Iamia sp. SCSIO 61187: one gene and its partner. Each later gene encodes a partner of the first gene's protein in a complex. Links are inferred from orthologs where the notes say so. Each region holds a gene or a part of one and is shown on either strand. Other genes may lie near its edges. The genes, in order: tig and rpsG.

What was found.
Region 2: the proteins of tig (region 1) and rpsG are in contact, whole or in part, in a crystal structure (PDB 3GTY), measured with the Thermotoga maritima proteins. The link is inferred for Iamia sp. SCSIO 61187 from one-to-one orthologs. Residues at the interface, in WP_004081061.1 of Thermotoga maritima: Glu122, Val124, Val129, Leu130, Tyr133, Glu188, Gly259, Ile262, Tyr263, Glu266, Ser270, Glu273, Gln274, Glu277, Arg308, Gln311, Ile312, Ser315, Tyr316, Glu325, Arg329, Arg336, Leu363, Phe366, Trp367, Arg373, Leu377, Arg381, Leu384, Glu387; in WP_004081843.1 of Thermotoga maritima: Lys34, Lys52, Lys55, Glu59, Arg62, Gln63, Glu66, Asn67, Lys69, Val71, Arg95, Ala109, Lys110, Lys111, Gly112, Arg113, Pro114, Glu117, Glu121, Ile124, Ala125, Tyr127, Asn128, Asn129, Thr130, Gly131, Lys135, Asp139, Arg142, Met143.

The regions. Positions count from the first base shown.
Region 1 is NZ_CP050948.1:1,793,849-1,809,000, forward strand. What follows is about bases 5,529-8,482. They hold tig (trigger factor), read left to right. Parts: upstream 5,529-6,280; coding sequence 6,281-7,684; downstream 7,685-8,482. Other genes in these bases: HC251_RS08685 (MauE/DoxX family redox-associated membrane protein), read right to left, coding at 5,592-6,143; HC251_RS08695 (ATP-dependent Clp protease proteolytic subunit), read left to right, coding at 7,684-8,319; clpX (ATP-dependent Clp protease ATP-binding subunit ClpX), read left to right, coding at 8,370-8,482. Also shown: HC251_RS08650 (SRPBCC family protein), read left to right, coding at 1-669; HC251_RS08655 (helix-turn-helix transcriptional regulator), read left to right, coding at 669-1,013; HC251_RS08660 (hypothetical protein), read left to right, coding at 1,171-1,488; HC251_RS08670 (hypothetical protein), read right to left, coding at 1,652-3,853; HC251_RS08675 (hypothetical protein), read right to left, coding at 3,888-4,406; HC251_RS08680 (hypothetical protein), read right to left, coding at 4,403-5,311; more of clpX, read left to right, coding at 8,483-9,650; HC251_RS08705 (hypothetical protein), read left to right, coding at 9,797-10,510; HC251_RS08710 (hypothetical protein), read left to right, coding at 10,719-11,882; map (type I methionyl aminopeptidase), read left to right, coding at 11,924-12,871; ndk (nucleoside-diphosphate kinase), read left to right, coding at 12,947-13,363; HC251_RS08725 (rod shape-determining protein), read left to right, coding at 13,550-14,563; rod shape-determining protein MreC, read left to right, coding at 14,580-15,152. UniProt on the Bacillus subtilis protein: Involved in protein export. Acts as a chaperone by maintaining the newly synthesized protein in an open conformation. Functions as a peptidyl-prolyl cis-trans isomerase.
Region 2 is NZ_CP050948.1:706,231-721,262, forward strand. Bases 1,129-3,962 are described here. They hold rpsG (30S ribosomal protein S7), read left to right. Parts: upstream 1,129-2,225; coding sequence 2,226-2,699; downstream 2,700-3,962. Other genes in these bases: HC251_RS03330 (aspartate carbamoyltransferase), read right to left, coding at 1,129-1,198; HC251_RS03335 (TetR/AcrR family transcriptional regulator), read left to right, coding at 1,297-2,043; fusA (elongation factor G), read left to right, coding at 2,852-3,962. In the rest of the region: more of HC251_RS03330, read right to left, coding at 26-1,128; more of fusA, read left to right, coding at 3,963-4,933; tuf (elongation factor Tu), read left to right, coding at 4,992-6,179; rpsJ (30S ribosomal protein S10), read left to right, coding at 6,196-6,516; rpsL (30S ribosomal protein S12), read left to right, coding at 6,539-6,907; HC251_RS03365 (ATP-dependent DNA ligase), read right to left, coding at 7,158-8,708; HC251_RS03370 (VOC family protein), read left to right, coding at 8,975-9,376; rplC (50S ribosomal protein L3), read left to right, coding at 9,686-10,336; rplD (50S ribosomal protein L4), read left to right, coding at 10,336-11,085; rplW (50S ribosomal protein L23), read left to right, coding at 11,082-11,372; rplB (50S ribosomal protein L2), read left to right, coding at 11,384-12,220; rpsS (30S ribosomal protein S19), read left to right, coding at 12,226-12,510; rplV (50S ribosomal protein L22), read left to right, coding at 12,510-13,385; rpsC (30S ribosomal protein S3), read left to right, coding at 13,386-14,312; rplP (50S ribosomal protein L16), read left to right, coding at 14,315-14,731; rpmC (50S ribosomal protein L29), read left to right, coding at 14,731-14,949; rpsQ (30S ribosomal protein S17), read left to right, coding at 14,946-15,032.

The DNA of each region.
Region 1 (15,152 bases):
CAGATCGACACCGACCACCGCCTCGCCGCCGTCCACCGGAGCGTCGAGGACTCCGACCGCCAGGGCCCGCCGTACAAGGCGGTGATCGCCACCGAGGTCTACCCGTCGCCCGTCGACGACGTCTGGGACGCCCTCACCGACGCCGACCGGCTGGCCCGCTGGTTCCTCCCCGTCACCGGCGAGCTGCGCCTCGGTGGGCACTACCAGCTCGAGGGCAACGCCGGCGGCGAGGTGCTCGAGTGCGAGCCGGGCGAGCGGTTCCTCGTCACGTGGGTCTACGCCGACCAGGTCAGCTGGGTCGAGGTGACCCTGACCCCCGAGGGCGAAGGGACCCGGTTCCGGCTCACGCACACCACCCACGGCGACAACCCGTTCTGGGAGCAGTTCGGCCCCGGCGCCGTCGGCGTCGGGTGGGAGCTCGGCCTGCTGGGCCTGTCGCTCCACCTGTCGTCGGGCGAGGCGGTCGACCGCGAGGCCTTCGCGGGGTGGGAGGCGAGCGAGGCGGCGCGGGGCTTCATCCTCGCCAGCGCCTCGGCGTGGGGCGACGCCGACGCCGCCGGCGGCGAGGACCCCGAGCAGGCGCGGGCGGCGGCCGAGCGGAGCGGCGCCTTCTTCACCGGCGAGGGCCCCGGCATCGACGACCTCGCCCGCGGGGGCGACGGCGGCTGATGCACGCCTTCGACGTGCTGGGGGACCCGGTCCGGCGGCGGATCCTCGAGGTCCTCGCCGAGGGGGAGGCGTCGGCCGGCGCCGTCACCGACGTCGTGCGGGCCGAGTTCGGCATCAGCCAGCCCGCGGTCTCCCAGCACCTCAAGGTGCTCCGCGAGCACGGGTTCGCCACCGTCCGCCCCGACGGGACCCGCCGGCTCTACGCCGTCGACCCCGCCGGGATGCAGGAGGTCGACGCCTGGCTCGAGCAGTTCCGCGGCTTCTGGACCGGCCGCCTCGCCGCCCTCGGCACCGAGCTGGCCCGCGGCCGCAAGGCCCGCCGTCCACCGGCCGAGGACGCCTGAGGGCCCCCGTCCACGCTCCTGGGGGACGGAGGTCGACCGCTGCTGCTGACGCAGGAACGCGCCGGGCCCTCTCAGCATGCGTTCAGGTGCTGGGGGAGGATGGGTGGCGCAGCGCAGCTCGCGGTCGACCGGGCCGCGAGGAGCGAAGGAGAGCGTGATGGAACGCAAGACGAAGTGGATGACCGCCGCCGCCGCCATCGTGATCCTCGGTGCCGGCGTCGGGGCCGGCATCGCCGGCGCGGGCGGTGGTGACGACTCCGAGGCGCCGATCACCGGGTCGGATCTCGAGCGGGCGACGACGGCGGCGCTGGACCACACCGGCGAGGGCCGCGTGACCGACACCAAGGTCGGCGACGAGGAGAGCTTCTACGAGGTCGAGGTCACCCTCGACGACGGGTCCGAGGTCGACGTCCAGCTCGACGCCGACTTCCGCGTCGTCGGCGAGGAGGCCGAGACCGGCGCCGACGACGGCTGAGGCGGTGTGGAGCGGGTGACGGGAATCGAACCCGCATAGCCTGCTTGGAAGGCAGGGGCTCTAGCCATTGAGCTACACCCGCGTGGCTGGCGAGGGGCCGGCCGAGCGGCCCGGAGGCCGCGGCGCCGAACCTAGCCGGTGGCCCCGGCCGGTCGGCGGTGGCTCAGCTCGGGAACCGGGTCTGGCAGCGGTCGAAGTACTCCTGCATGGAGGCGATGGTGCTGGCGAGGGCCAGGTCGCCCTGGGTGGCGATCCGCGACGACCAGTACGAGGCGTCCTCGCTGCTGGCCGCCCGCCCGAGGAGGGCCTGGTAGATCCGCTGCACCCGCACGACCCGGGACTCGTTCGCCTGGTAGAGGATCTGGGCCACGCGGGACCGGCCCCGGCTGGCCACCTGCTCCTCCCAGTAGTCGAGGTCGCCGCTGGTGGCCGACCGGCCGAACATGGCGGTGAACACGTCGGCCAGCCACGTCCGGGGCGTGCCGCCGGCGATCTCGTAGTACTCGGGGGAGGAGAAGAAGAACGCCGCGACCTTGGCCACCGACATGCCGGCCTGGATGCGGTCGGCCCACCAGGCCACGTCGCGCTCCGAGCCGGGCCGGCCCAGGGTGTCCTGGTAGAAGCTCTGCACCAGGGCGCTGACGTACTCGTCCGACGACGACAGCCCCCGCACGTAGGTCGGCTTGGTGGTGGTGCCGCGGGCCAGGGCGCTGGCGCTCCAGTCGACCTCGTCGGCGGTGGGGGCCCGGTCGAGGAAGTCCGCGTAGGTGGCCTTGACGAAGGGCACGTAGGGCGAGGAGGCGGTGATGGTGCCGCCCTCGAAGGTCTGCCGGACGCCGTCGCCGGGGAGGCGCTGGGGATCGCCGGTCGGGTAGCCGAACGCACCGCTCGGGCCCCCGGTCCACCGGCTGAAGATGGCCGGCGGCACGACGTGGGCGCCGGTGGAGCTGGTCCAGTAGACGCCGCCGTGCTCGGTGGTCACGCGGACGCCGCGGCCGTCGCCGACGTCACCGCGGTCACTGGTCGGGTAGCCGAGGTCGGAGGTCGGGCCGCCGTGGTCGATGTACGCCGACAGCACCTCGCCCCACACCCCGTGGGCCCCGGTCGCGGCCGTGTAGTAGATGACGCCGCCGTGCTCGAAGATCGAGGCCTTGCCCCGGCCGTCGGCGAGGGTGCCCACGCTGGACTGGACGTGGCCGAGCGGTCCGTAGATCCCGTCGAGGGCCTCGTGCTTGGTGAAGATGTCGCCGTGGATCTCGGCGGTGATGCTCCCGCGCCGGTAGATGCGGCCCTTCTGGAAGTTGATGTAGAGCGACCGGTCGTCGCCGCTGCGGCGGATCGGGCTCGTGGGGTAGCCCAGGGCGCCGCTGGTGCTCAGCCCGCCGTAGGCCTGGTAAACGGAGTAGTAGGGCTGGGGGACGCCGTAGGTCTTGCCGTCGGTGAAGCGGTAGATCGCCCCCTCCTGGAACCGGGAGTACCGGACGCTGCCGGCCGCGGTGGACACGTCGGTCGTCGGGTAGCCGTAGGCGCTGCCGGTGGCCCCGGCGGCGAGCCACAGGTCGAGGATCGAGCCGTGGATCTCCTGGGGGTTGGTGCTCGGGCTGTCGTAGATCCGCCCGTTCTCGTACACGGCGTAGCGGCCGGTGCCGTCGGGCGTGGCCCGCTCGGTCTGGGTCTCGCGGCCGAGGATGCCGCCGGCGCCGCCGAGCGCCTGGTACTTGCGGGCGATCGGGGTGTCGGCCTGGTTCGTGAGGCAGGCGGCGCCGTGGTCGGCGGTGCGGTTGTCGGTGAGCGTGCGGGTCGAGCACGCCGGGTCGTAGGTCCATGGCGTGATGCAGATGGCGACCCGGCAGGCGACGGGGCCGTAGCAGCTGATCTGCTGGTTGCACTGGCCGTAGCGGAACTGGTTGCAGCAGGTGCGCCGCCCGTCGCAGGCCGCGCCGGCGCAGCGGCACGAGCACTGCGTGGGGCAGGTGGCGTTGCAGTCGATGATGTAGCGGGGGCCGCCGCCGCAGTAGGCCGAGCCGTCGGCCTTCCACCAGCCGGCGACGAAGGTGGCCGGCGGGCACGAGTTGCTGCCGTTGTTGATGGTGCAGCAGAACGCGGTCCAGCCGTCGCTGCAGGTGCCGCACACCGCCCCGTAGGCGGTCCCCGGCTTGAGCAGGTAGGTGACGGGGTTGACGGCCAGGGCCGAGCCGACCACAGCCGTGCGGGCCAGGAACCGGCGCCGGCTGTGACCGCCCGAGAGCACCCCGGCGGTGCGGGCCACGACCCGCTCCGCCACCGTGGCGCGGGGGGCGGAGGGGGCGGAGGGGGCGGGCGGGGTCGCCTCGGGCCGACGGCGGACCAGGTCGAGCGGACTCATGCGGGTGTTCCTGTGGGGGCGAGCGGGTGGAGGGTCATGCGGGCGAGACCTGGATCTGACGGGTGACCTCGTTGGCCGTGGTGGCCATGGCGCCGGTCTCGCGCTCGTCGCCGACCACGGCGTAGAGGCAGAACGCCCGGCCGTTGAGGGTGAAGAAGCGCTGGGCGCCGGCCTGGCCGCGCTGCACGCGCTGGAGGGCCTGGTTGCTGAACATGCGACCGGTGAGCCGGGGGACCGACGAGACGGTGGGGAACAGGGCGGTGCCGACGCTGTCGGGGCCGTACTCGACCAGGACGAGCAGGAGGTGGCCGGTGCCCATGAGGTCGACGGCCCCGCTGCCGAAGTCGCCCCGGTCCTCGGGGAGGGCGAAGTTGCCCATGTGCAGGACCGGGCCGGTGTCCTCGCCGACGACCTCGGTCATGGCGGCTCCGGTGGCGCCGTCGGTGCCGGCGCGGCCGCGGGGGCCGGTCATCGTCCCCGGCTGGCGCCGGCCGAGCCGGCCCTCCCACCCGGCGGGCAGCTCGGCCCGGATGCCGTGGGCCTCGATCCTCATGCGCTCGTCCTCTCGGCCGGGCCCTCGCCCGGCTCGTCGTGGTGGTGGTCATGCTCGCCGTGGTCGTGCTCGCCGGGTGTGCTCGCGGCGTCGTCGGGGGCGGCCGGCCCGGCGAGGCGGGTGTCGTCGGGCCCGTCGCCGTAGAGGCTCGGGTCGCCGGGGGCGATGCCGGCGGCGAGGAGCTCGTCGTCGACCCGGCGCTCGCGCTCGTCGTCGGCCCGGTACTTGGCGACCCGGCGGCTCTCGAGGTCCTCGGCGTAGGAGGCGTCGTCCTGGACCTGGGTGAGCAGGCCCTTGACCTGCCCCCAGTCGATGCCGGTGCCCTCGCCCTGGACCTGGCCGGTGCGGCCGTCGACCAGCACGAAGTAGGGCGAGCCGGGGACGTCGTAGGCCTCCCAGGCGCTGCTGTCCATCAGCACCGGCACGCCCTTGGGGGCGACGCGAGCGATGGCGGCCGGGCTCTCCTGCTCGGGGCCCTTGGTGACGATCACGGGGCGGACGTCGCGGGGCAGGCCCAGCTTCTGCGGCTTCTGGAAGGCGTCCCAGAAGCGCTGGCAGGTGAGGCACGACCCGGAGAGGAAGGCGACGAGGGTGCGGTGCTCGACACCGGTGACCCGGATGGTCACGGCGTCGTCGTCGACCCCGACGCCGACGAGGTCACGGGAGTCGGTGAAGCCCTCGCGCTCGGGCGGCGCCTGGACCTGGGGGAAGGTGCGCACCTCGTCGCGGCTGACGGTGCGGGGCCCCGGCCGGGCGGCGGTCGCGGTCGGGGACGCGCCCTCCTCGATCCCGCCGTCGATCTCGTGGAGGCGCCGGAGGATGTCGGCGTGGCTGCGCAGCAGGCCGAGGACGAGCAGCGTCAGCACGGCGACGGCGAGGGCCAGCACGGCGACGACGGCGGCCATCACGCGGTCCTCGGGCCCCGATGGGGGCGCGGCGGGGGAGACTCGAACAGCACGACCGGCCCACCGTAGGCGATGCGCCGCGAGCGGTGAGGTCCCACCCACCGTGGCCGCAGGACCCCCATCCGTTCTGAGCCAGCGGTCGGCCACGGGTGGCTGGATCCTGGCTCAGAACGGCGCGGGGTCGGCCTCGGTCGGGTTCTGGGCCAGCGGTCGGCCACGGGTGGCTGGATCCTGGCTCAGAACGGTGCGGGGCGGCTCGGGCCCCGGGCCGACCGAGCCCTCAGCCGTCGGTGGCGGGTGGGCCGACGAGGGCCCGGACGGCGGGGAGGTCGGTCAGCAGGGCCCGCACGCCGGCGGCGGCCACGAGGGCGAGGGCGACCACGGCGACGCTGGGGCCGGCGTCGGAGGCCATGGCGCCGACCACGCCGTCGGCGCCCACGGCCACGGCGGCCACCGCCGCGGCGGCCAGGGCGACGTTGACGGCGACGTGGGTCCGGCCGACGGGGGCGTCGGCGTCGCCGAAGCAGCCGCAGTCGGCCGTCTCGCCGGTGGCCGCCGCCCGTCGCACCTGGACGGCGGTGAAGGCGGCGAACCCCAGGTAGAGGACGACGACGGGAACGGCGGCCACCCCGCCGACGGCCGCGGCGGCGAGCGCCGAGGCCACCTCCACCGCGCCGAGCAGCCGCACCAGGGGGTCGGACCCGGGCAGCCCGGTGCGGGCGAGGGCCAGGCCCGTCGGCGCCGGCCGGCGCAGCTTGGCCACCCCGGCCACGGCGAGCAGGACGGCCGCCACGAGCAGCGGTCCGAGGGCGGGGGAGAGCGTCGCCACCATCACGCCCCCACCATGCCAGCCCTCCTCGCCGTCCGGTGGGCGGGAACCCGCCGGTCCGGTGGTTCTCCGCCCACCGGGGGGCCGGGCCGATCACCATGCCGGCCGGGGGAGGTCCCACCGGTACAGTGGTCGCCCTCATGCAGTCCACCGTCGAGCCCGCCGAGGGCAACAAGGTCAAGCTCCGCGTCGAGGTCCCCGGCGACGTCTTCGAGCACGAGGTCGATGCCGCCTTCAAGCGGATGGCGCGCGAGGTCCGGCTCCCCGGCTTCCGGCCCGGGAAGGTGCCCCGCAAGGTGCTCGAGGCGCGGGTCGGGGTGGAGGCGGCGCGCAACGACGCCCTCCAGCACGCCCTGCCCGAGTACTACGCCGCCGCCCTCGCCGAGCACGACGTCGACGCCATCGCCCCGCCCGAGATCGAGATCACCGCGGGCGAGGACACCGGCCCGGTGGCCTTCGACGCCACCGTCGAGGTCCGGCCCGAGGTCACGGTGGGCGGCTACGCCTCCCTGCGGGTCGTCATCGACTCGCCCGAGCCCACCGACGAGGAGGTCGAGGAGCGCGTCGAGCACCTCCGCGAGCAGTTCTCCACCCTCGCCGACGTCGACCGTCCCGCCGCCGAGGGCGACACCGTCACCATCGACATCTCCGGCGCCCGCGACGGCGAGCCGCTCGACGGCCTCACCGCCGAGGGCTACCAGTACCGCGTCGGCGCCGGCTCCATCGTCCCCGAGCTCGACGCCAACCTCGAGGGCGCCGGCGTCGGCGACACCCTGGAGTTCACCGCCGACCACCCCCAGGAGGGCGAGGACCCGGTCGACTTCACCGTCGTGGTGAACGAGGTCCGCGAGACCGTGCTGCCCGACCTCGACGACGCCTTCGCCGCCGAGGCCTCCGAGTTCTCGACCGTCGAGGAGCTCCGCACCGACCTGCGCACCCGCCTCGCCACCGTGAAGGCGTCGCAGGCCCAGATGGCCGTCCGCGAGGGCACCGCCGACGAGCTGGCGAAGCTGGTCGAGGAGGACCCGCCCGAGGCCCTCGTCGAGACCGAGATGCAGACCCGCCTCCAGGACCTCGCCCTGCGCCTGCGGGCCCAGGGGATCGAGCTGGCCCAGTACCTCCAGCTCACCGGTCAGGACCCCGACGCCTTCCGCGAGGAGCTGCGCACCGCGGCGCAGCGGTCGGTGCGGGTCGACCTTGCTCTGCGGGCCGTCGCCGTGGCCGAGGGCATCGACGTCGACGACGACGACCTCGACGCCGAGATCGAGGCCGTCGCCGCCCGGGTGGGCCAGCCGGCCAAGAAGGTGCGCCAGCAGTTCGAGCGCAACTCCCAGCTGTCGTTGGTACGCTCCGACGTGCGCACCCGCAAGGCCATGGACTGGGTGCTGGAGCACATCGAGGTCGTCGACCGCGACGGCAACGCCCTCGACCGTGAGGCCCTCCTCGCCGACGAGGACGACCACGATCACGATCATGGCCACGACCACGGGGCGGCTCCCTCCGACGACCCCCAGAACGACTCACCCGACGAGCAGGACAGCTGATGGAACCGGCCTACAACTACCTCGTGCCCACCGTGGTCGAGCAGACCAACCGGGGCGAGCGGGCCTTCGACCTCTACTCCCGCCTGCTCAAGGACAACATCATCTTCCTGGGCACGCCGATCGACGACACGATCGCCAACCTGGTGTCGGCCCAGCTGCTGCACCTCGAGTCGGAGAACCCCGACAAGGACATCAACATCTACATCAACAGCCCTGGTGGCGACATCACCGCGCTGTTCGCGATCTACGACACCATGCAGTACGTCAAGCCCGACATCGCCACCATCTGCTTCGGGCAGGCGGCCTCGGCGGCGGCGGTGCTGCTGGCGGCGGGCACGCCCGGCAAGCGCATGGCCCTGCCCCACGCCCGCGTGCTGCTGCACCAGCCCTGGGGCAGCGGTGGCGGTCAGGCCTCCGACATCGAGATCCAGGCCAAGGAGATCCTGCGCATGCGGGACCTGCTCAACGAGATCCTGGCCCGCCACAGCGGCCAGGACGTCGAGCGGATCAAGCGCGACACGGACCGCGACTACGTGCTGTCCGCGCCCGAGGCCCAGGAGTACGGCATCATCGACGAGGTCATCGCCTCCCGCGAGATCGTGGACCGCACCGGCCCGATCACGGCGGCGAGCTGATCACGCACGAGTCCTGACCCACCCGACCACAGACCGACAGGGGATCCCCGGTGGCCAAGTTCGGAGAAGGCGGCGAGCTCCTCAAGTGCTCGTTCTGCGGCAAGTCGCAGAAGCAGGTCAAGAAGCTCATCGCCGGCCCCAGCGTCTACATCTGCGACGAGTGCATCGACCTCTGCAACGAGATCATCGAGGAGGAGCTGTCCGAGGGCGCCGACCTCACCCTCGAGGACCTGCCCAAGCCCCGTGAGATCTTCGAGTTCCTGAACGACTTCATCATCGGGCAGGAGCAGGCCAAGAAGATCCTGTCCGTCGCCGTCTACAACCACTACAAGCGGGTGCAGCTGGGCTCGACCCGGAGCCACGGCGACGACGTCGAGCTGGCCAAGTCGAACATCCTCCTCATCGGGCCCACCGGCTGCGGCAAGACCCTCCTCGCCCAGACCCTGGCCCGTCTGCTCAACGTCCCGTTCGCCATCGCGGATGCCACCGCCCTCACCGAGGCCGGCTACGTGGGCGAGGACGTCGAGAACATCCTCCTGAAGCTGATCCAGGCCGCCGACTACGACGTCAAGAAGGCCGAGACCGGGATCATCTACATCGACGAGATCGACAAGGTGGCCCGCAAGGCCGAGAACCCGTCGATCACCCGCGACGTGTCGGGCGAGGGCGTGCAGCAGGCGCTGCTGAAGATCCTCGAGGGCACCGTCGCCTCGGTGCCGCCCCAGGGCGGGCGCAAGCACCCGCACCAGGAGTTCATCCAGGTCGACACGACCAACATCCTGTTCATCTGCGGTGGTGCCTTCGCCGGCATCGAGCGCATCATCGAGAGCCGGTCCGGCGCCAAGGGCGTGGGCTTCGGCGCCGACATCCGCAAGGCGCAGGAGAAGGACATGGGCGACGTGCTCACCTCCGTCCTGCCCGAGGACCTCCTGAAGTTCGGCCTCATCCCCGAGTTCATCGGCCGGCTGCCGGTCATCGGCGCTGTGGCCAACCTCGACCGCGAGGCCCTGGTGCGGATCCTCGTCGAGCCCCGCAACGCCCTGGCCAAGCAGTACAAGAAGTTCTTCGAGTACGAGAACGTCGACCTCGAGTTCACCGACGACGCCCTCGAGGCCATCGCCGACCAGGCCATCCTCCGGGGCACCGGCGCTCGCGGCCTGCGGGCGATCCTCGAGGAGGTCCTCCTCAACACCATGTACGACCTCCCCGGGCGCGACGACATCGAGCGCTGCGTGATCGACGCCAAGGTCGTCCAGGAGAAGGTCAACCCGACCCTCGTGCCCCGGGGCTCCGAGCGCCGGGCCCCCCGCCCCCGCCGCGCCGCCTCCTGACCGACACGGATGGTGCCAGGCACCATCCGTGGGTGGCGCTCGGGTGACGACGGGATCGTCGCGGCCGAGCCCACGACCCGGGGTGAGTAGCGTGGGCTCCCGTCCGAGGGGCAGAGCCGCCCCGTCGTCAACCACGGAGGACCGTCGTGCACAAGGCCATCAAGGGTGCCCTGATCGGAGGCGTCGTGGGCGCAGGGGTCGCCGCCGTGCAGGCGTCGCGTGCTCCCGACCCCGATCGTGACCCCGTCCCCGGCATCGCCAAGGGGGCGGCCGAGGGTGCGCTGGTGGGTGCCGGCGTCGGCCTCGTCCTCCAGTGGCGCGTGACTCGCAAGGCCAAGAAGGCGGCCAAGGCCGGCGCCGCAGTCGAGGTCACCCGCAAGCTCGGCTTCGTCGCCGACAAGGTCGAGGGCACCATCGACCGGGCGCTCGACGCCGCCGAGGCCGCCCTCCCGCACGTCGAGGAGCTGGCCGAGCGGGCCTCGTCGTCGCTGTACGAGCTGGCCGACGCCACCCGCCCCCACGTCCGAGCCCTGGCCGACACGGCGCGCGAGAAGGCCTTCGACCTGTCCGAGGTCGCCATCGAGCAGGCCCGTCCCCACGCCCGGGCGGCCCGCGAGCGGGCGCCGGAGCTGGCCGAGCACGCCCGGGAGGTGGCCAAGGAGCGGGCCGCCGAGCTCTCCGAGCTGGCCAAGGAGAAGGGGCCGCTGCTGGCGGCGTCGACCCGCACCATGGCGGCCGACCTGGCCGAGGTCGCTCGGGAGAAGGCCCCGGTCCTGGCCGAGGAGGCCCGCCACCGGGCCGCCGAGGCCGCCGAGCAGGCCCGTCACCGCGCCGAAGAGGTCCGTCTCCGCGTCGCCTGACCGACCTTTGTCCGGAACCCTGCCGCAGAGGGGGACTTCCGGACAAGGTTCGGCGGCCGGTCCCCAGCTTTGTCCGGAACCCTGCCGCAGAGGGGGACTTCCGGACAAGGTTCGGCGGCCGGTCCCCAGCTTTGTCCGGAACCCTGCCGAGGAGGGGGACTTCCGGACAAGGTTCGGGGGTGGCGGTGCCCGGTAGCGTGGTCGGGCTGTGAACATCGACTCCGCCCTGCGCCACCTCGCCTCCCGCGCCGACCACCAGGTGGCGCGTGACGAGGTCGGCGACCGCATCGGCCGTCTCCTGCACGTCCTCGGCGACCCCCACGAGGCGGCGCCGGTCATCGCCGTCACCGGCCCCGGCGCGGCGTCGGTCGCGGCCATGGCCACGGCCCTGCTGCGGGCGCAGGGCCTCTCGGTGGGGACCATCACGTCGACCGCCCTCGAGCAGGTGGCCGAGCGCCTGGCCTGGGACGGGACCACCGTCGACGACGACACCTTCGCCACCCTCGTCGGTGACGTCACCGCCGTCGAGGAGCTGGCCGGGCTCACTGCCGCCGCCTCCGAGATCGTCGTCGCCGCCGCCTTCCGGTGGTTCGCCGAGGTCGCCGTCGACGTCGTCGTGCTCGAGACCGGCCACGACGACCCCGTCGCCCTCGTCGAGCCGACCGTCGCCGTCGGCGCCGACGAGCACGGGACCGTGACGGTCGCCTCGGCCGACGGCGCCTGGGAGCTCAACCGCGACTTCGGCGTCGCCGTCGACAAGGTCGCCGTCGGCGGGCGCCTCCTCGACCTGCGGACGCCCGACGCCCAGCACGACGACGTCTACGTCCCGGTCCACGGCGGCCACCAGGCGGCCGCGGCGGCGACCGCCCTCGCCGCGGTCGAGGCCTTCCTCGGTCGGCCCCAGGACACCGAGGTCGTGACCGAGGCGCTGGGGGAGCTCCGGCTGCCGGGCCGCTTCGAGGTCGTCGCCCGCCACCCCACCGTCGTCGTGGACGTGGTGACCGACGCCGGGGCGGCCGAGGCCACCGCCACCACCCTGGCCGAGGACATGATGCTCCCGGGGTCGGTCCTCATGGTCGTCGGCTTCCGGTCCGGCCCCGACCCCGAAGCGATCCTGCACGCCCTCGGCGTCGCCGACGCCGGCCTCGTCGTGGCCTGCGCCCCCGAGGGGGCCGGGGTCGTCGCCGCCTCGGACCTCGTCGGCGTGGCCGAGCGGCTGGGCGCCGTGGCCGAGACCGTGCCCGAGCCGGTCGACGCCGTGAACCGGGCCCTGGCCGTGGCCACCGAGGACGACCTCGTCCTCGTCGCCGGCGCCCCCGAGATCGTCGGCCCCGTGCGGGCCGCCCTGCGAGAGATGGACGTCCCCGCGTGAACCCCCCCGCCACCGCCGCCACCGAGGTCGACCCGGCCCGGATGCGCCCCAACGACGCCTGCTTCTGCGGGTCGGGGCGCAAGTTCAAGCGCTGCCACGCCCCCTCGTTCGAGCGGGTGCGGGCCGGACAGGTCAGTCCCCAGCGGCCCGTGCCGGACGGCGTCGAGCTGCCCCACTACGCCGCCGAGGGCGGTCGCAGCCGACGTGACGTCCCCGACGTCCACCCGCCCGAGACGATCGAGGCGATGCGCCGCACCGGCGCGGCCGCGGCCGAGATCCTCCGCACCGTCGGCGACGCCATCGCCCCCGGCGTCACCACCGAGGAGCTCGACCGGATCTGCCACGAGGCGTGCCTCGCCGCCGGCGGCTACCCCAGCCCCCTCAACTACGGCGAGCCGTCGTACCCGAAGTCGATCTGCACGTCGGTCAACGAGGTCATCTGCCACGGGATCCCCGACTCGCGGGCCCTGCGCGACGGCGACATCGTCAACCTCGACGTCACCTTGTTCCGCGAGGGCGTCCACGGCGACACCAACGCCACCTGGGGCGTGGGGACGATCGACGACCTGAGCCGGCGCCTGGTGCGCGTCACCCGCGAGTGCCTCGAGAAGGGCATCGAGGCGGTACGTCCCGGCCGGCCGACGAGCGACATCGGCCAGGCCATCCAGGCCCACGCCGAGGCGGAGGGCTTCAGCGTGGTGCGGGCCTTCACCGGCCACGGCGTCGCCCACGAGTTCCACACCGGGCTGCACATCCTCCACTACTTCGAGCCGCGCGACGCCCGCGTGGTGATGGAGCCGGGGATGACGTTCACCATCGAGCCCATGATCGCCCTGGGTGCGTGGCAGCACCGGCTGTGGGACGACGAGTGGACCGCGGTGACGACCGACGGGCGCCGCACGGCCCAGTTCGAGCACACCCTCGTCGTCACCGACGACGGCGCCGACATCCTCACCCTCCACCCCGACGGCCGCTGGTCCGGCCACTGACCCGGACGCGACGTGCCTGGCACGTCGCGTCCCTTGGTTCGGAGCGGTGGGGGAGGGGTCGCTACGGTCCGGGCCATGACGTCCCGCACCTTCGTGATGGCCAAGCCCGACGCCGTGGAGCGGGGGCTGGTGGGCGAGATCGTGAGCCGGATCGAGCGCAAGGGCCTCCGCCTGGTCGCCGCTGAGCTCCGCACGGCGAGCACCGAGCTGGCCGAGCAGCACTACGCCGAGCACGCCGAGAAGCCCTTCTACGGCGAGCTCGTCGCCTTCCTCACCCGGTCGCCGGTCTTCGCCATGGTCGTCGAGGGCCCGAACGACGACACCTGGGAGCTGTGCCGCATCCTGATCGGCAAGACCCAGGTCACCGACGCCCAGCCCGGCTCGATCCGGGGCGACTTCGCCACCACCACCAACGAGAACCTGGTCCACGGCTCCGACGGGCCCGAGTCGGCCGAGCGCGAGATCGGCCTCTGGTTCCCCCAGGGCGTCTGACGGGGCTGCCACACATACCCCCTGACCAGGGGCGCAGTGCAGGATCCACCTCTGTCGGCCTCGGTTCGGCTAGGGGGTGATTGTTGCGGTCGGATGACAGGGCCTACACTTCGGCCCGACCCGCGCCCGGCCCCAACGGCGCAGCCTCGGAGGTCCCCCGTGTCCGACAATCCGATCAGCTCGCTCATGGGCCGCGACATGGCTGTCGACCTGGGCACCGCCAACACCCTGGTCTACGTGCGGGGTCGAGGCATCGTCTTGAACGAGCCGTCGGTCGTCGCCGTGTCGGTCAAGGACGGCCGGGTCCTGGCCGTCGGCACCGAGGCCAAGCGGATGATCGGGCGCACGCCCGCCCACATCGAGGCCATCCGGCCCCTGAAGGACGGCGTGATCGCCGACTTCGAGATCTGCGAGAAGATGCTCCGCTTCTTCATCCACAAGGTCCACCAGCGGCGCTTCTCCAAGCCCCGCATGGTGATCTGCGTGCCGTCGGGCATCACGGGCGTCGAGCAGCGGGCCGTGCAGGAGGCCGCCGAGTACGCCGGCGCCCGCAAGCCCGCCTACATCATCGAGGAGCCCATGGCCGCCGCCATCGGCGCCGGGCTGCCGGTCCAGGAGCCCACCGGCAACATGATCGTGGACATCGGCGGCGGCACCACCGAGGTGGCCGTGATCTCGCTGGGCGGGATCGTCGCCAGCCAGTCGGTGCGGGTGGGCGGCGACGAGCTCGACGACGCCATCATCCAGTTCATCAAGAAGGAGTACAGCCTCGCCCTCGGCGAGCGCACCGCCGAGGAGGTCAAGATGGCCCTCGGGTCGGCCTGGCCCCTCGAGGAGGAGCTGCACGCCGAGATCCGCGGCCGCGACCTGGTCACGGGTCTGCCCAAGACCATCGTGACCTCGACCGAGGAGATCCGCGAGGCCATCGAGGAGCCCGTCGCCGCCATCTGCGACGCCGTGAAGGTCACCCTCGACAAGACCCCGCCGGAGCTGGCCGCCGACATCATGGAGCAGGGCATCGTCCTGGCCGGTGGTGGCGCCCTCCTCCACGGCCTGGCGCACCGGCTCGAGCACGAGACGGGCATGCCCATCGTCATCGCCGACAACCCCCTCCACTGCGTGGCCATCGGGTCGGGGCAGTCGCTCGAGGAGTTCGAGGCGCTCAAGGGCGTCCTCTTCTCCTCGAACCCGCAGACCTGACCTCGTCCGAGACTCCGTGCCCTCATCCCGGCGTTTCGGACGCTCGCGCCTCACCCTGATCCTGCTGGTCCTGGCGTCGCTCACCGTCCTCACCCTCGACTACCGCGACACCGGACCGGTGCAGGGCGTCCGGCGGGTCGCCGGCACCGTCTTCTCACCGTTTGAGGGCATCGGCAACGCCATCGCCTCGCCCTTCCAGAACGCCTGGCGGGGGATCTTCTCCTACGACGACCTCGAGGACGACAACCGCGAGCTCCAGCGCCGGCTCGACGCCATCGCCGGCGAGGAGGTCGAGGGCCGGGCCGCCCAGGAGGAGCTGGCCGAGCTGCAGCGGATGATGAACCTGCCCGTGCCCGACGACATCGAGCAGCTGGTCGCCCAGGTCACCTCGGGCCCGCTGACCAGCTTCGACTCGACCTTCGAGATCAACCGCGGGTCGGGTGACGGCGTCAGCGAGGGGATGGTGGTCGTCACCGACGCCGGCCTCGTCGGGCGGGTCGACCGGGTCGAGGGCGGCACGGCGCGGATCCGGGTCATCACCGACCCCGACTACGGCGGCTTCGGCGTGAAGCTGGTCGGCAGCCGCGAC
Region 2 (15,032 bases), 1.1 Mb from region 1 along the record:
GGGTGCCGGGTTCGTCGCGTCCGGGCTACCGGGCCCGGAGCACGCCCTCGTTGTAGTCGTGGTACTGGCCGAACACGGCCCGGTGCTGGTCGAGGATCCGGCGCTCGACGCCGAACAGGTGGGCCAGCAGGGCGGCCCGCACCCACATCCCGTTGCGGGCCTGCTCGAAGTAGGTGGCCCGGGGGTCGGCGTCGACCTCGAAGGGGATCTCGGTGTTCCGGGGGAACGGGTGGAGGATGGGGGCGTAGGCCCGCATCCGGCGGGCCCGCTCGGCGGTGAGCTGGAAGTCGGACCAGTCCACCTCGGGGCCGTCGGCGGCGTCGTGCTCGTGCTGCACCCGGGTCATGTAGACGAGGTCCGCGTCGGCGAGCACGTCGTCGATGCGGGTGTGCTCGAACACCTCGGCCCCGGCGCGGGTCAGGCGGTCCTTCAGCTCGGTCGACAGGCGGAGCCCGTCGACGTCGGGGGCGACGAAGTGGAGCTGCACGTCGGGGTGGTGGGCGAGGAGGATGGCGAGCGACCGGACCGTCCGGCCCCGGCCGATGTCGCCCACGAAGGCGAAGCGCTTGCCGGGGATGCCCCGGCGGAGCGTCGGGTGGTCCTGGCGCAGCTCCTCGTACCAGGTGCGCTTGGAGGAGTCGGTGGGGGACCGGAAGGTGAAGGCCCGCTCGATCGTGTACATGTCGAGCAGGGCCTGGGTGGGGTGCTCGTCGGCGCCGGACCCGCCGTTGACGATCGGGATGTCCCGGTCGTCGTTCATCATGTAGGCGCAGGCCTCGGCGAAGCGGGGCGTGCGGTCCCGCATCACGATCACGTCGAAGTACGAGCTGAACATGCGGACCGAGTCCAGGGGCGACTCGCCCTTGTACTCCGAGGAGATCTTGGGGTCCCGGATGTCGGCGTAGGAGATCCCCAGCGTCTGGCACGCGGCGACGAACGACAGGAACGTCCGGGTCGACGTCTGGGTGAAGTAGAGCATCGCCTTCTTGTGGCGCAGCAGGTCCTGCAGGAAGCGGGCGCCGTCCTCGTCCGAGGACAGGTCGTGCACGGCGTCGGCGGTGGCGAACAGCTCGCCCATCAGCTCCGCCGACAGCTGCTCGGAGAAGATCAGGTGCTTCAGTCGCCCGTTGGAGACCAGGTCGGGGATCTTCCTCCGGATCGGGCGCTCGATGCGGGATTCGTACGGCGACAGATCCATGCCGGCACTGTAGGAGACGCCGTCCCGCCGCCTGCCGGCCCGCCCCGGCGCCGGGGAGGGGGTTGCGCCCATGGCGTACTGTGGGCGGGGTGACGGCGGTGGGCACTGTCCCAGTCGTCGGGGGAGACCGACGCGAGGCGCGCCGCCTGGCGCGTCGAGCCGCGCTGCTGGGCGCGGCCATGGGCATCGTGGCACGCGAGGGCACCGCCGGGCTCACCATGCAGGCGGTGGCCGACCGGGTCGGCTGCTCGGTGGGCACCGTCTACACCCACTTCTCCTCCAAGGGCGTCCTGGTCGCGGACCTCCAGGACGTGGCCGTCCGCCGGATCGTCCGCTCGTTCGTCGCCGTCCGCAGCCGGAGCCACGACGAGCTGGCGGCCCGGGCCGCCACGTCCCGCGACGTGGCCGCCGCCGACCTGGTCCTCTTCGGGGAGTTCTTCGTCGCCGCCTGGGACGCCTTCCCCGAGGAGTCCCACCTCCTCCTCTCGGTGCTCTCCGAGCGGGAGGCCGTCGCCGTGCCCGAGGTCGAGCAGGCCACCAGCTCGGCCATGACCCTGCTGGGGATGGGCCACGAGGTCGTCGCCGCCGCCGCGGCCGCCGACGTCATCACCGACGGACCGGTCATGGACCGGGTCATCGTGGCCGCGTCGGCGCTGCTCGGCGTCCTGCTCACCGACCACCTCCGCCACCTCGACGGCGACGCCTTCGACCACCGGCGGCTCACCCGCACCGCCTGGAGCGACCTCGTCCGGGGGTGGGGGATGGGCCCGGCGGACCACACCTGGGCCACCGACCACGTCCGTCGCCTGGCCGCGACCGGGCCGATCGCCCCCGACCCGGACTGACGGAGCCCGCCCCGGATCGCCTCCGCCCCTGCTGACCGGAGTTGATGGTCGGAGGGGTGCGCCCGTAGCATGGTCAGCCGGCCCAGGGGCGGATCGTCCCGGGCTCCACTCGCCTGCGCATCCGAGGTCGACGCGTGCTCCCCACCCTGCCGCCGTGCGGCGCTGACAAGGAAGTCTGAACCATGCCCCGCAAGGGTCCCGCGCCCCGCCGTGAGCTCACGCCCGATCCCGTCCACCACTCCGTGCTGGTCACCCAGCTGGTGAACAAGATCATGCAGCGCGGCAAGCGCTCGCTGGCCGAGCGCATCGTGTACGACGCGCTGGGCATCGTCGAGAGCAAGTCCGGCACCGACGACGTGCTCGGTGTCGTCAAGAAGGCCATCGACAACATCCGACCGTCGCTCGAGGTCAAGAGCCGCCGCGTCGGTGGCGCCACCTACCAGGTGCCGATCGAGGTCCGGCCCCGCCGGGCCACCGCCCTCGCCATCCGCTGGCTCGTCGGCTACGCCCGCCAGCGCCGCGAGAAGACCATGTCCGAGCGCCTCGCCAACGAGATCCTCGATGCCTCCAACGGCATCGGCGCGGCCGTGAAGCGCCGCGAGGACATGCACAAGATGGCCGAGTCGAACAAGGCGTTCGCCCACTACCGCTGGTAGGCCCCTGACGACCGGGGGTCACCCCGGCCAGCGTGCGACCGGGCCCGGCTCAGCCGCCGCCCGGTCGTCGCATGTCCGGCCCCGGCCCGCGACAACCCACCGCTCCCTGAACCCGCTCACCCGAGCACCCAGCCCTACGAACTGAGAAGAAGATGGCGAAGACCGCCCCCCTCGATCGCTACCGCAACATCGGGATCATGGCCCACATCGACGCGGGCAAGACGACCACGACCGAGCGGATCCTCTACTACACCGGCAAGAGCTACAAGATCGGTGAGGTCCACGAGGGCGGCGCGGTCATGGACCACATGGCCCAGGAGCAAGAGCGCGGCATCACCATCACCTCGGCCGCCACCACCACCTTCTGGCGCGACCACCGCATCAACATCATCGACACGCCCGGCCACGTCGACTTCACCGTCGAGGTCGAGCGCTCCCTGCGCGTCCTCGACGGGGCCGTCGCCGTGTTCGACGGCGTCGCCGGCGTCGAGCCCCAGACCGAGACCGTCTGGAAGCAGGCCGACAAGTACCGCGTCCCGCGGATGTGCTTCGTCAACAAGCTCGACCGCCTGGGCGCCGACTTCTTCAAGGCGGCCGACTCCATCGTCGACCGCCTCGGCGCCACCACCGCCATCCTCCAGCTCCCGATCGGCAGCGAGGGCAACTTCTCCGGCATCGTCGACCTGGTCGAGATGAAGGCGATCCAGTGGAAGGGCGACGACAAGGACTCGCCCTACGAGGCCGTCGACATCCCGGCCGACCTCCAGGACCAGGCCGACCAGTACCGCGAAGAGCTGATGGACGTCCTGTCGAACTACGACGACGCCCTCATGGAGAAGATCCTCGACGAGGCCGAGATCCCGCCCTCGGAGATCCGCGCCGTCATCCGCAACGCCACGATCAACGACGGCCTCGTCCCCGTGCTGCTCGGCTCGGCGTTCAAGAACAAGGGCGTCCAGCAGCTGCTCGACGCCGTCGTCGACTACCTGCCGTCGCCGCTCGAGACCCCGCCGGTCGAGGGCATGTCGCCCAAGGGCAACGAGGAGGTCGTGCGCAAGCCGTCGGCCGACGAGCCCTTCGCCGCCCTGGCCTTCAAGATCGTGGCCGACCCCCACGGCAAGCTGACCTACTTCCGCGTCTACTCCGGCTCGCTGGAGAAGGGCGGCACCGTCCTCAACACCCGCACCTCCAAGAAGGAGCGGGTGGGCCGGCTGCTGCTCATGCACGCCAACAACCGCGAGGACCTCGACAGCGTCGGCGTGGGCGACATCGTCGCCGGCATCGGCTTCAAGGACACCCGCACCGGCGACACCCTGTGCGACGAGAAGGCCCCGGTCATCCTCGAGAGCCTCGAGTTCCCCGAGCCCGTGATCCACGTCGCCGTCGAGCCCAAGACCAAGGCCGACCAGGACAAGATGGGCAAGGCCCTCTACTCGCTCTCCGAGGAGGACCCGACCTTCCAGGTCCGCTCCGACGAGGAGACCGGCGAGACCGTCATCTCCGGCATGGGCGAGCTGCACCTCGAGGTGCTGGTCGACCGCATGCTGCGGGAGTTCAGCGTCGACGCCACCGTCGGCAAGCCGCAGGTCGCCTACCGCGAGACCATCACCGAGAACACCGGCAAGGTCGTCTACCGGCACGTCAAGCAGACCGGTGGCTCGGGCCAGTTCGCCCACATCGTCATCGAGCTCGAGCCCACCGGCCCCGGTGGCGGCTACCAGTTCGAGGACAAGATCACCGGCGGCCGCATCCCCAAGGAGTTCATCCCCTCGGTCGATGCCGGCATGCAGGCGGCCATGACCACCGGCGTGCTCGCCGGGTTCCCGACCGTCGACGTCCGGGCCCGCCTGGTCGACGGCTCGGCCCACGACGTCGACTCCTCGGAGATGGCGTTCAAGATCGCCGGCACCATGGGGTTCCGCGAGGCGGCCCGCAAGGCCAAGCCCGTCCTGCTCGAGCCGATCATGTCGGTCGAGGTCGTCACCCCCGAGGACTACATGGGCGACGTCATCGGCGACCTGTCCTCCCGTCGAGGGAAGATCGGCGGCATGGAGCAGCGCGGCAACAGCCAGGTGGTCAACGCCACCGTGCCCCTGTCGGAGATGTTCGGTTACGCTACCGACCTGCGTTCGCGGACCCAGGGTCGGGCCACGTACACGATGCAGTTCGACTCGTACCAGCAGACGCCGGCTTCCGTCCAGGAAGAGATCGTCAAGCGCATCCGGGGCGAGTAGCCCCCGCACGTCCCGTACCTGCAAGTCCACTGTCAAGACACCTGAGGAAAGAACGAGAATGGCCAAGGAGAAGTTCGACCGGTCCAAGCCGCACCTGAACATCGGGACGATGGGTCACATCGACCACGGCAAGACCACCCTCACTGCGGCGATCACCAAGACGTTGCACGAGGCCGACCCGACCACGGCCTTCACCCCGTTCGACATGATCGACAAGGCTCCTGAGGAGCGTCAGCGGGGGATCACGATCAACATCTCGCATGTGGAGTACGAGACGGCGAACCGTCACTACGCCCATGTCGACATGCCGGGTCACGCTGACTACATCAAGAACATGATCACCGGTGCGGCTCAGGTCGACGGGGCGATCTTGGTGGTGGCGGCGACCGATGGTCCGATGCCCCAGACCCGGGAGCACGTGCTGTTGGCCCGTCAGGTCGGGGTGCCCTCGATCGTGGTGGCGTTGAACAAGGTCGACATGGTCGATGACGAGGAGCTGTTGGAGCTCGTCGACATGGAGGTCCGTGAGCTGTTGACCGAGTACGAGTTCCCCGGTGATGACACTCCGGTGGTCCGGGTCTCGGCGCTCAAGGCCCTCGAGGGCGATGCTGATGCGGCTGCTCAGGTGATGGAGCTGATGGACGCGGTCGACAGCTTCGTGCCCGAGCCGACCCGTGACATCGACAAGCCGTTCTTGATGCCGATCGAGGATGTGTTCTCGATCACCGGGCGTGGGACGGTGGTGACCGGCAAGGTCGAGCAGGGGGCGATCCACACCGGTGACGAGATCGAGATCGTCGGGATCCGTGACACCCAGAAGACGACCTGCACCGGGGTGGAGATGTTCCGCAAGCTCCTCGACCAGGGCCAGGCCGGTGACAACATCGGCGCTCTGTTGCGGGGCACGAAGAAGGAAGACGTCGAGCGGGGTCAGGTCCTGGCCAAGCCGGGCAGCATCACGCCGCACTCGGACTTCGAGGGCGAGGTGTACGTGCTGACCAAGGACGAGGGCGGCCGGCACAAGCCGTTCTTCAACAACTACCGGCCCCAGTTCTTCTTCCGGACCACCGACATCACCGGCACCATCACCTTGCCGGAGGGGACCGAGATGGCCATGCCCGGCGACAACACCTCCATGAGCGTCGAGCTCATCCACCCCATCGCCATGGAAGAGGGCCTCCGCTTCGCCATCCGCGAGGGTGGACGCACCGTCGGCTCCGGCCGCGTCACCAAGATCACCAAGTAGAGCTGAGACCCCACACATGGCCGACTCCCAGAAGATCCGGATCCGCCTCAAGGCGTACGACCACGAGATCATCGACCAGTCCACCAAGAAGATCGTCGAGACGGTGCTCCGCACCCAGGCGACCGTCCGTGGACCGGTGCCCCTCCCGACCGAGAAGCACCGCTACACCGTGATCCGTTCGCCCCACAAGTACAAGGACTCCCGGGAGCACTTCGAGATGCGCATCCACAAGCGCCTCCTCGACATCCTCGAGCCCTCGCCGAAGACCGTCGACTCCCTCCAGCGGCTCGAGCTGCCGGCGGGCGTCGACATCGAGATCAAGATCCAGACGGCGTAGCCGGGATCGGAAGGCCAGCACCATGCCCACCACGAACCAGCTCATCCGCAAGCCGCGGAAGGCCCGTCGCAAGAAGAGCAAGACCCCGGCCCTGTCGGGGCACCCCCAGCTCCGCGGCGTGTGCACCCGCGTCACCACGGTGACGCCCCGCAAGCCCAACTCGGCCCTCCGCAAGGTGGCCCGGGTGCGGCTCAGCACCGGCCAGACGGTCACCGCCTACATCCCCGGCGAGGGCCACAACCTGCAGGAGCACTCCATGGTGCTCATCCAGGGCGCCCGCCGCTGGGACCTCTCGGGTGTGAACTACAAGATCATCCGGGGCGCCCTCGACGCCAACGCCGTGCCCAACCGGGCCAACGCCCGCAGCCGCTACGGCACCAAGAAGGGCTAGCCCCTCTCTCGTCGGAGATCTCGCTCCGCTCGATCTCCTCCTCGAGCAGCACGATGAAGGCCTGCCTCCGGGCGGGCCTTCGTCGCGTCCGGGCCACCCTGCCTCAGCCGGCGATCGGGGGCCCGGACGACCTGCCCGACGGTCGAGTGGTCGAGTGCGACGACGCCGACACCGTCGCGGGACCGGCGGCGGGGGCCGCCCCCCGACGCCCGGGAGCGCCGGATCCGACTCTGGTTCGGGAGCGGGCCGATCAGTCCCTGAGGCCGAGGGCCCGGACCGCCCGGAGCGTGTCGGCGTCGGCCGGGTCCTTGTCCGGGCGGTAGCGGACGAGGCGGGCGAACCGGAGGGCGACGCCACCGGCGTAGCGGGTCGACCGCTGGACCCCGTCGACCGCCACCTCGACCACCAGCTCGGGTCGCACGTGCACGATGTGCGCCTCGTCGGTGCGCTCGTCGCCGGTGGCGATCGCCTGGAGGGCCTGCGTCTGCCACGCCAGCACCTCGTCGGTCATGCCCTTGAACGTCTTGCCCACCATGACGAGGCCGGCGTCGCCCTCGCCGCGGGCGCCGAGGTGGAGGTTCGAGAGCCAGCCCCGGCGCCGGCCGTGGCCCCACTCGGCGGCCAGCACGACGAGGTCCAGGGTGTGGACCGGCTTCACCTTGCGCCACGCCTTGCCCCGGCGGCCGGCCTCGTACGGCGTCGACGCCCCCTTCACGACCACCCCCTCATGCCCGGCGGCCAGGGCGTCGTCGAGGACGGCAGCGGCGGCGGCCGGGTCCGACGTGCGGGTGCCCGGGATCTGCCACTCGCCGGCCACCTCGGCCAAGGCCGCCCGTCGCTCGTGGAGGGGGGCGTCGACCAGGTCGGTTCCGTCGCGGTGGACGAGGTCGAAGAACCAGGGCCGGACCGCGGTCGGAGCCGGCCCACCCTCGGCCCCGATCCGGCTGGCGGTGTCCTGGAACAGGACCGGGCGCAGGGCCTCGTCGACCACCAGGGCCTCGCCGTCGAGGACCAGGCGGTCCGCCGGGAGGGCGCGCACCAGGGCGATCACCTCGGGCAGGCGCCCCGTGATCTCGTTGAGGTTGCGGGTCCAGACCCGCACGTCGTCGCCGTCCCGGTGGACCTGGATGCGGATGCCGTCCAGCTTCCAGTCGACCACCGCGTCGCCCAGGTCCTCGACGGCACCGGCGACCGACTCGGCGGTGGAGGCGAGCATCGGCTGCACCGGGCGCCCCAGCTCCAGGCCCACGGCGGCGAGGCCGTCGGCCCCGGCGGTGAGGGCGACGTGGGCGATGGCGGGCAGGTCGCCGCCGAGCATGGCCGCCCGGCGCACCACCGGGGTCGGCACCTCGGCCGCCCGGGCCACGGCGTCGGCCATCACCCCGGCCAGGGCGCCCTGTCGCAGCTCGCCCCCGACCAGGCCGAAGAGGAACGCGGCCTCGTCGTCCGTGGCCCGCCCCAGCAGGTCCGCCAGGAGGCGCCGCCGCTCGGTTCCGGACCCGGTGCCCCCGAGCCCGGCCAGGGCGGTCAGGACGGCGTCGACCTCGAGCACCGTGAGCGTGGGCCCGTCGGCCGGCGGCTGGGCCGCCGCCTGGAGGGTCCGCCAGCCGACGCCGATCCGCCCCTGGAGCGGCGCCCCGGTGAGGAACCCGACGGCGACGGCGATCTCGTCGGGCCGGAGCTCGCGGAGCAGCGCGGCGATGGCGTCGCGCTTGGCCGTGCGGGACGACGTGGCGGCCACGGTGGCCGACGTGGCCACCACGGCGGCGAACGGGGTGGGGGTGGCGACGTCGAGCGACACCCCGTCAGTGTGGCCGGTCACCCCGCCCGGGACGCCCGCATCCCGAGGCGGCGTCGGCGGCGACCACGGTTCTCGGTACGGATCCCGGGCCCGTGGGGCCACGATCGGTACCAGGAACGGCGAGACGCTGGTGTGGGCTCGTCCTGGGTACGGATCCGGGCCTGTGGGGCCGCGATCGGTACCAGGAACGGGGCCTCGTCTCCGAGGGCCGATGAGCCTCGGGCGGCCCGCCGGTCGAAGAGGTGACCGCAGCCCCAGGAGAGACCATGCCCCGCCCGTTCGTCATCAGCCTGCCCATCGAGGACCGCCGCCGCGCGTTCGCCTTCTACACCGAGGGCCTGGGCCTCGAGGCCGTGGGCGCACCGGCCGACGACGGGGTGCCCGAGCCCCTCCGCCTGGTCCTGGGGGACGACGTGCACCTGGTGCTGATCCCCCGGGGCGGGTTCGGGTGGGTCACCGCGCCCCACGAGACGGCGGTGCCGGGCACCAGCGAGTGCCAGCTCAGCTGGGCCGTGGCCACCGAGGCCGAGGTCGACGCCGCCGTCGAGCGGGCCCGGGCCGCCGGCGGCCAGGTCCTGGTCGAGCCGGCGTCCACCGGGTGGGGCTACTCGGGTCTGCTCGCCGACCCCGACGGCCACCTCTGGATGGTGACGGTCCGAACGGAGTGAGGGCCTCCAGGGCGGTGGGTGGGGTCGGAGGACGTGATCACGGTCCGAACGGAGTGAGGACCGGGTCATAGCACCACCGCCCGACACGGTGGGGGACCTGGGCTTGGAGCCCCGGGCGGGGCTCGCTACAGTGGCTCCCTCGTGCACGGGACCCCAGAGGTTCGGTACCGAGCGCGCTGAATCGACGTCCACGGACGCCCTCTCGAGCGAGGGAACCCCGTGGCACAACCGAGACACGCTCCGCCGGGCCCGCCCGAGCGGAGCGTCCGCGTGAACGGACCTTCCGTTCCTCCGCGAGAGAAGAGAGACATGGCAACCAAAGCGATCGTCGGGTCCAAGCTCGGCATGACGCAGATCTGGGACGACGATCGCAACGTCGTCCCGGTCACCGTCCTGCAGGTCGAGCCGGTCCGCGTGGTCAAGATCAAGACCCAGGAGCGCGACGGCTACACCGCCCTCCAGGTCACGTTCGGCCAGAAGAAGGCCTCCAAGCTCACCAAGCCGGTGGCCGGCCAGTTCGCCACGGCCGACGTCGAGCCCGGGCCCCGCCTGGTCGAGCTCCGCCTCGACGACGTGTCGGAGTACACCGTCGGCCAGACGCTGGGCGTCGACATCCTCGCCGAGGGCGGGCTGATCGACGTCACCGCCGTCAGCAAGGGCAAGGGCTTCGCCGGCGTCATGAAGCGCCACGGCTTCGCCGGCCAGCGGGCCAGCCACGGCGCCCACCGGGTCCACCGTGCGCCCGGCGCCATCGGCGCCTGCGCCACGCCGTCCCGGGTGTTCAAGGGCCAGCGCATGGCCGGCCGCACCGGTGGCGAGAAGGTCACCACCATGAACCTCGAGGTCGTCCGGGCCGACACCGACCGCAACCTCCTCCTCATCAAGGGCGCCGTGCCCGGCCCCAAGGGCGGCCTGGTGCTCGTCCGCAACGCGGCCAAGGCCGCCGGGAAGGACGCCTGATGGCCAAGATCGACGTGCTCGACGCCTCGGGCAAGAAGACCGACACCACCGACCTCGACGACGCCGTGTTCGGCATCGAGCCCAACGGGCCCGTGCTGCACCAGGTCGTCACCGCCCAGCTGGCCGCCCGCCGGGCCGGCACCCAGTCGACCAAGACCCGGGCCGAGGTGGCCGGTGGCGGCGCCAAGCCCTGGAAGCAGAAGGGCACCGGCCGGGCCCGCCAGGGCTCGATCCGCAGCCCGCAGTGGTCCGGCGGCGGCGTGGCCCTCGGCCCGAAGCCCCGCAGCTACAGCCAGCGCACGCCGAAGAAGATGGTCCGCCTGGCCCTGCGCTCGGCGCTCTCCGACCGGGCCGCCGACGGCAAGGTCAAGGTCGTCGACTTCGGCTTCGACGCCCCCGGCACCAAGCAGGCCGCCCGGGCGCTCGCCGACATCGGCGTCGAGGGCAAGGTCCTCCTGGTCCTGGCGGCCGACGACGTCGCCACCTGGAAGAGCTTCCGGAACCTCACCGACGTCCACATCATCGTGCCCGGCGAGCTGAACGCCTACGACGTCCTGGTCAGCGACTGGGTCGTCTTCACCCCGGGCACCGTCCCGGCCGACACCAGCGTCTCCCGGGGCCCGGCCCCGACGCCGGCCGGCCACCGTGGCGGCGCCCCCGGCGAGCGGGCCTCGGTCCCGGTCACCGTGCCCGACACCGATGCCGTCGTCGAGGCGGCCAACGACGAGGACTCGGAGGACGAGTCGTGAAGGACCCCCGCCAGGTGATCCTCAAGCCGGTCGTGAGCGAGAAGTCCTACGCCCTGCTCGAGTCCAACCAGTACACGTTCATCGTCCACCCGACGGCCTCGAAGCCCGAGATCAGCGACGCCGTGGCGTCGATCTTCGGCGTCACCGTCACCCGGGTGAACACGCTCAACCGCCAGGGCAAGAAGACCCGGAACCGCCGCACCGGCAAGGTCGGGTCCAAGGCCTCCACCAAGCGGGCCATCGTCACCCTCGCCGACGGTGACTCGATCGACCTGTTCGAGAGCTGAGGAGGACCCTGATGGCACTTCGCAAGCGCAAGCCCACCAGCGCCGGCCGCCGGTTCCAGACCGTCTCGGACTTCTCCGAGATCACCAAGACGACGCCCGAGAAGTCGCTGGTCGGTCCGAAGCCCAAGACCGGTGGCCGCAACAACGGCGGCCACAAGACCGCTCGCCACAAGGGCGGTGGCCACAAGCGCCAGTACCGCCAGATCGACTTCAAGCGCACCAAGGACGGCGTGCCGGCCAAGGTCGCCGCGGTCGAGTACGACCCGAACCGCAACTGCCGCATCCTGCTGCTGCACTACGTCGACGGCGCCAAGGCCTACATCCTCGCCCCGCGCGACGTGAAGGTCGGCGACATGCTCCAGTCCGGCCAGGGCGCCGAGATCCGCTCCGGCAACGCCATGCCGATGCGCTACATCCCCGTGGGCACGACGATCCACAACGTCGAGCTCAAGCCCGGCGGCGGTGGCCGCATGGCCCGCAGCGCCGGCTCCAGCGTCCAGCTGGTGGCCAAGGAGGGCGAGTTCGCCACCCTGCGCCTCCCCAGCACCGAGATGCGCCGGGTGCCGATCGACTGCCGGGCGACCGTCGGCACGGTCGGCAACGCCGAGGCCGAGCTGGTCAAGGTCGGCAAGGCCGGCCGCAACCGCTGGAAGGGCGTCCGCCCCCAGACCCGTGGCGTCGCCATGAACCCCGTCGACCACCCCCACGGTGGCGGCGAGGGCAAGACCTCCGGTGGTCGCCACCCCGTGTCGCCCTGGGGCAAGCCCGAGGGCCGCACCCGCGACCAGAACAAGCCGTCCCAGAAGCTCATCGTCCGGCGCCGCCGCACCCGCGGCTCGCGGAGGTAACCCGAATGCCCCGTTCACTCAAGAAGGGCCCGTTCGTCGACGGGCACCTGCTCTCCAAGGTCGATGGCCTCAACGAGAAGGGCGAGAAGAAGGTCATCAAGACCTGGTCCCGCCGCTCCACGATCATCCCCGACATGGTGGGCCACACCATCGCCGTCCACGACGGGCGCAAGCACGTCCCGGTGTACATCACCGAGTCGATGGTCGGTCACAAGCTGGGCGAGTTCGCCCCCACCCGCACCTTCCGGTACCACGCCGGCCAGGAGAAGTCCGTGCGAGGTCGGCGCTGATGGCTGGTGGCAGTGGTGTGAAGACCAACGAGCGTCCCGGGACGCGCGCCCAGGCCCGCTACGTGCGGGTCTCGGCCTACAAGGCCCGTGAGGTCCTCGACCTGATCCGCGACCTCCACGTGAGCGACGCCGACCAGGTCCTGGCCTTCACCGACCGCGACGTGGCCAAGGTGGTCCGCAAGGTCCTGGCCTCGGCCGTGGCCAACGGCCAGAACAACGAGCAGCAGGACCCCGACACGTTGAAGGTCGTCGCCTGCTACGCCGACGAGGGCCCGACCCTCAAGCGGTGGCGGCCCCGTGCCCGCGGTCGGGCCACCCGCATCCGCAAGCGCACCTGCCACATCACCGTGATCGTCGGTCGCATGGGCGACGACGAGCTGCGGCGCTGGCGGGAGAAGAACCAGGCCGGCCTCACCACCGAGGGCGGGCGCGGCGGTCGCCGTCGCACCCCCGCCGCCGACCGGCGGGCCCGCGTGGCCCGCTCCCGCGGCGAGTCGACCGAGACCACCGAGACCAAGACGGTCGACGAGGGCTCCACGTCGGAGGTCACCGAGGCCGAGGCCGCGGTGGACGAGGCGGTGGGCTCCACCGACGAGCCCGGCACCGACGCGGACGAGGCCACCGAGGCGCCCTACGCCGGGTCGCACCTGCCCGTCGACGAGGACGGCCAGGAGGCCCCCGAGGGCTTCGAGATCAAGGGCAACGAGAGCTCGAAGAAGTTCCACGTGCCCGGCAGCCGCTGGTTCGACCAGACGAACGCCGAGGTGTGGTTCGCCACGCCGGAGGACGCCGAGGCGGCGGGCTTCGAGCCCGCCGGTGGCGAGGACGAGCAGGACGTGGCGTCCGACGATGCCGAGAAGGACGAGGACAAGTAAATGGGCCAGAAGGTCAACCCCTACGGGTTCCGCCTCGGCGTCACCACCGACTGGAAGTCGCGGTGGTTCGCCGGTCGGGCGGAGTACGCCGACCTGATCATCGAGGACTGGAAGGTCCGCGACATGATCATGTCGACGCTGCCCCACGCCGCCATCAGCCGCATCGAGGTCGAGCGCACCCGTGACCGGGTCCGGGTCGACGTCCACACGGCCCGCCCCGGCATCGTCATCGGCCGCCGTGGCGCCCAGGCCGACGAGCTCCGGGCCGGTCTCACCAAGATCACCGGCAACAACCGGGTCCAGCTCAACATCCAGGAGATCAAGCAGCCCGAGCTCGACGCCGCCCTCATCGCCCAGGGCGTCGCCGACCAGCTCGCCGGCCGCGTGGCCTTCCGCCGGGCCATGAAGCGCGCCGTGCAGAACGCTCAGAAGGCCGGCGCCCTCGGCATCCGGGTCCAGTGCTCGGGCCGCCTCGGTGGCTCGGAGATGAGCCGGACCGAGTGGTACCGCGAGGGTCGCGTCCCGCTGCACACCCTCCGCGCCGACATCGACTACGGCTTCCGCGAGGCCCGCACGACCTCGGGCCGCATCGGCGTCAAGGTCTGGATCTACAAGGGCGACATCCTGCCCTACAAGGCCTCGACCGAGGACAAGATCGCCAAGGAGGCCGCCATGGCCGTCGGCGAGACCTCGGGCCAGGCCCCAGCACCCCGCCCGGTGGTGTCCTCCAAGGGCCGTCGCCCGGCCCTGGCCGACGCCCCCGCCGCCCCCGCGGTCGAGGGTGCGCCCACCGAGGAGGAGGCCAAGCCGCTCGTCGGCGAGGCCGACCCGGAGTTCGAGAAGCTCCTCGAGGAAGAGGAAGCCATCGAGCGCTCGGTCCGCGAGCACCACGAGACCCCCCACTTCCGCCCCGGGGACGGTGACTGATCATGTTGATGCCCCGCAAGGTCAAGCACCGCAAGACGCACCGCGGCCGCACCACCGGCCCGGCCAAGGGTGGCACCGAGGTCACCTTCGGCGACTACGGCATCCAGGCCCTCGAGCCCGGGTGGATCACCGCCCGGCAGATCGAGGCCGCCCGAATCGCCATGACCCGTCACATCAAGCGTGGCGGCAAGGTCTGGATCAACCTGTTCCCGGACAAGCCCGTCACCGAGAAGCCGGCCGAGACCCGCATGGGCTCGGGCAAGGGCAACCCCGAGCGCTGGGTCGCCGTGGTCAAGCCGGGCCGGATCCTGTTCGAGCTCAGCTACTCCGACCCCGTCGTGGCCCGCGAGGCCATCGACCGGGCGATCCAGAAGCTCCCCATCAAGGCCAAGTTCGTCACGCGAGAGGTGGACTTCTGATGGCGAAGACAGACATCACCGACCTGGACGACCACGGCCTCGAGGTGCGTCTCGCCGAGACGCGCGAGGAGCTGTTCAACCTCCGCTTCCGCCGGGCCACCGGCCAGCTGGAGAACGGGGCCTCGATCCTCGAGGCCCGCCGCCAGGTCGCCCGCATCCTCACCGAGCAGCGCAGCCGTGAGATCGCTGCCGCCGAGAGCCAGGAGGCCTCCGCATGAGCGACACCAGCAACGAGACCACGGAGACCCCCGCCCGCGAGAACCGGCGCAAGGTCCGCGAGGGCATCGTCACGTCCAACGCC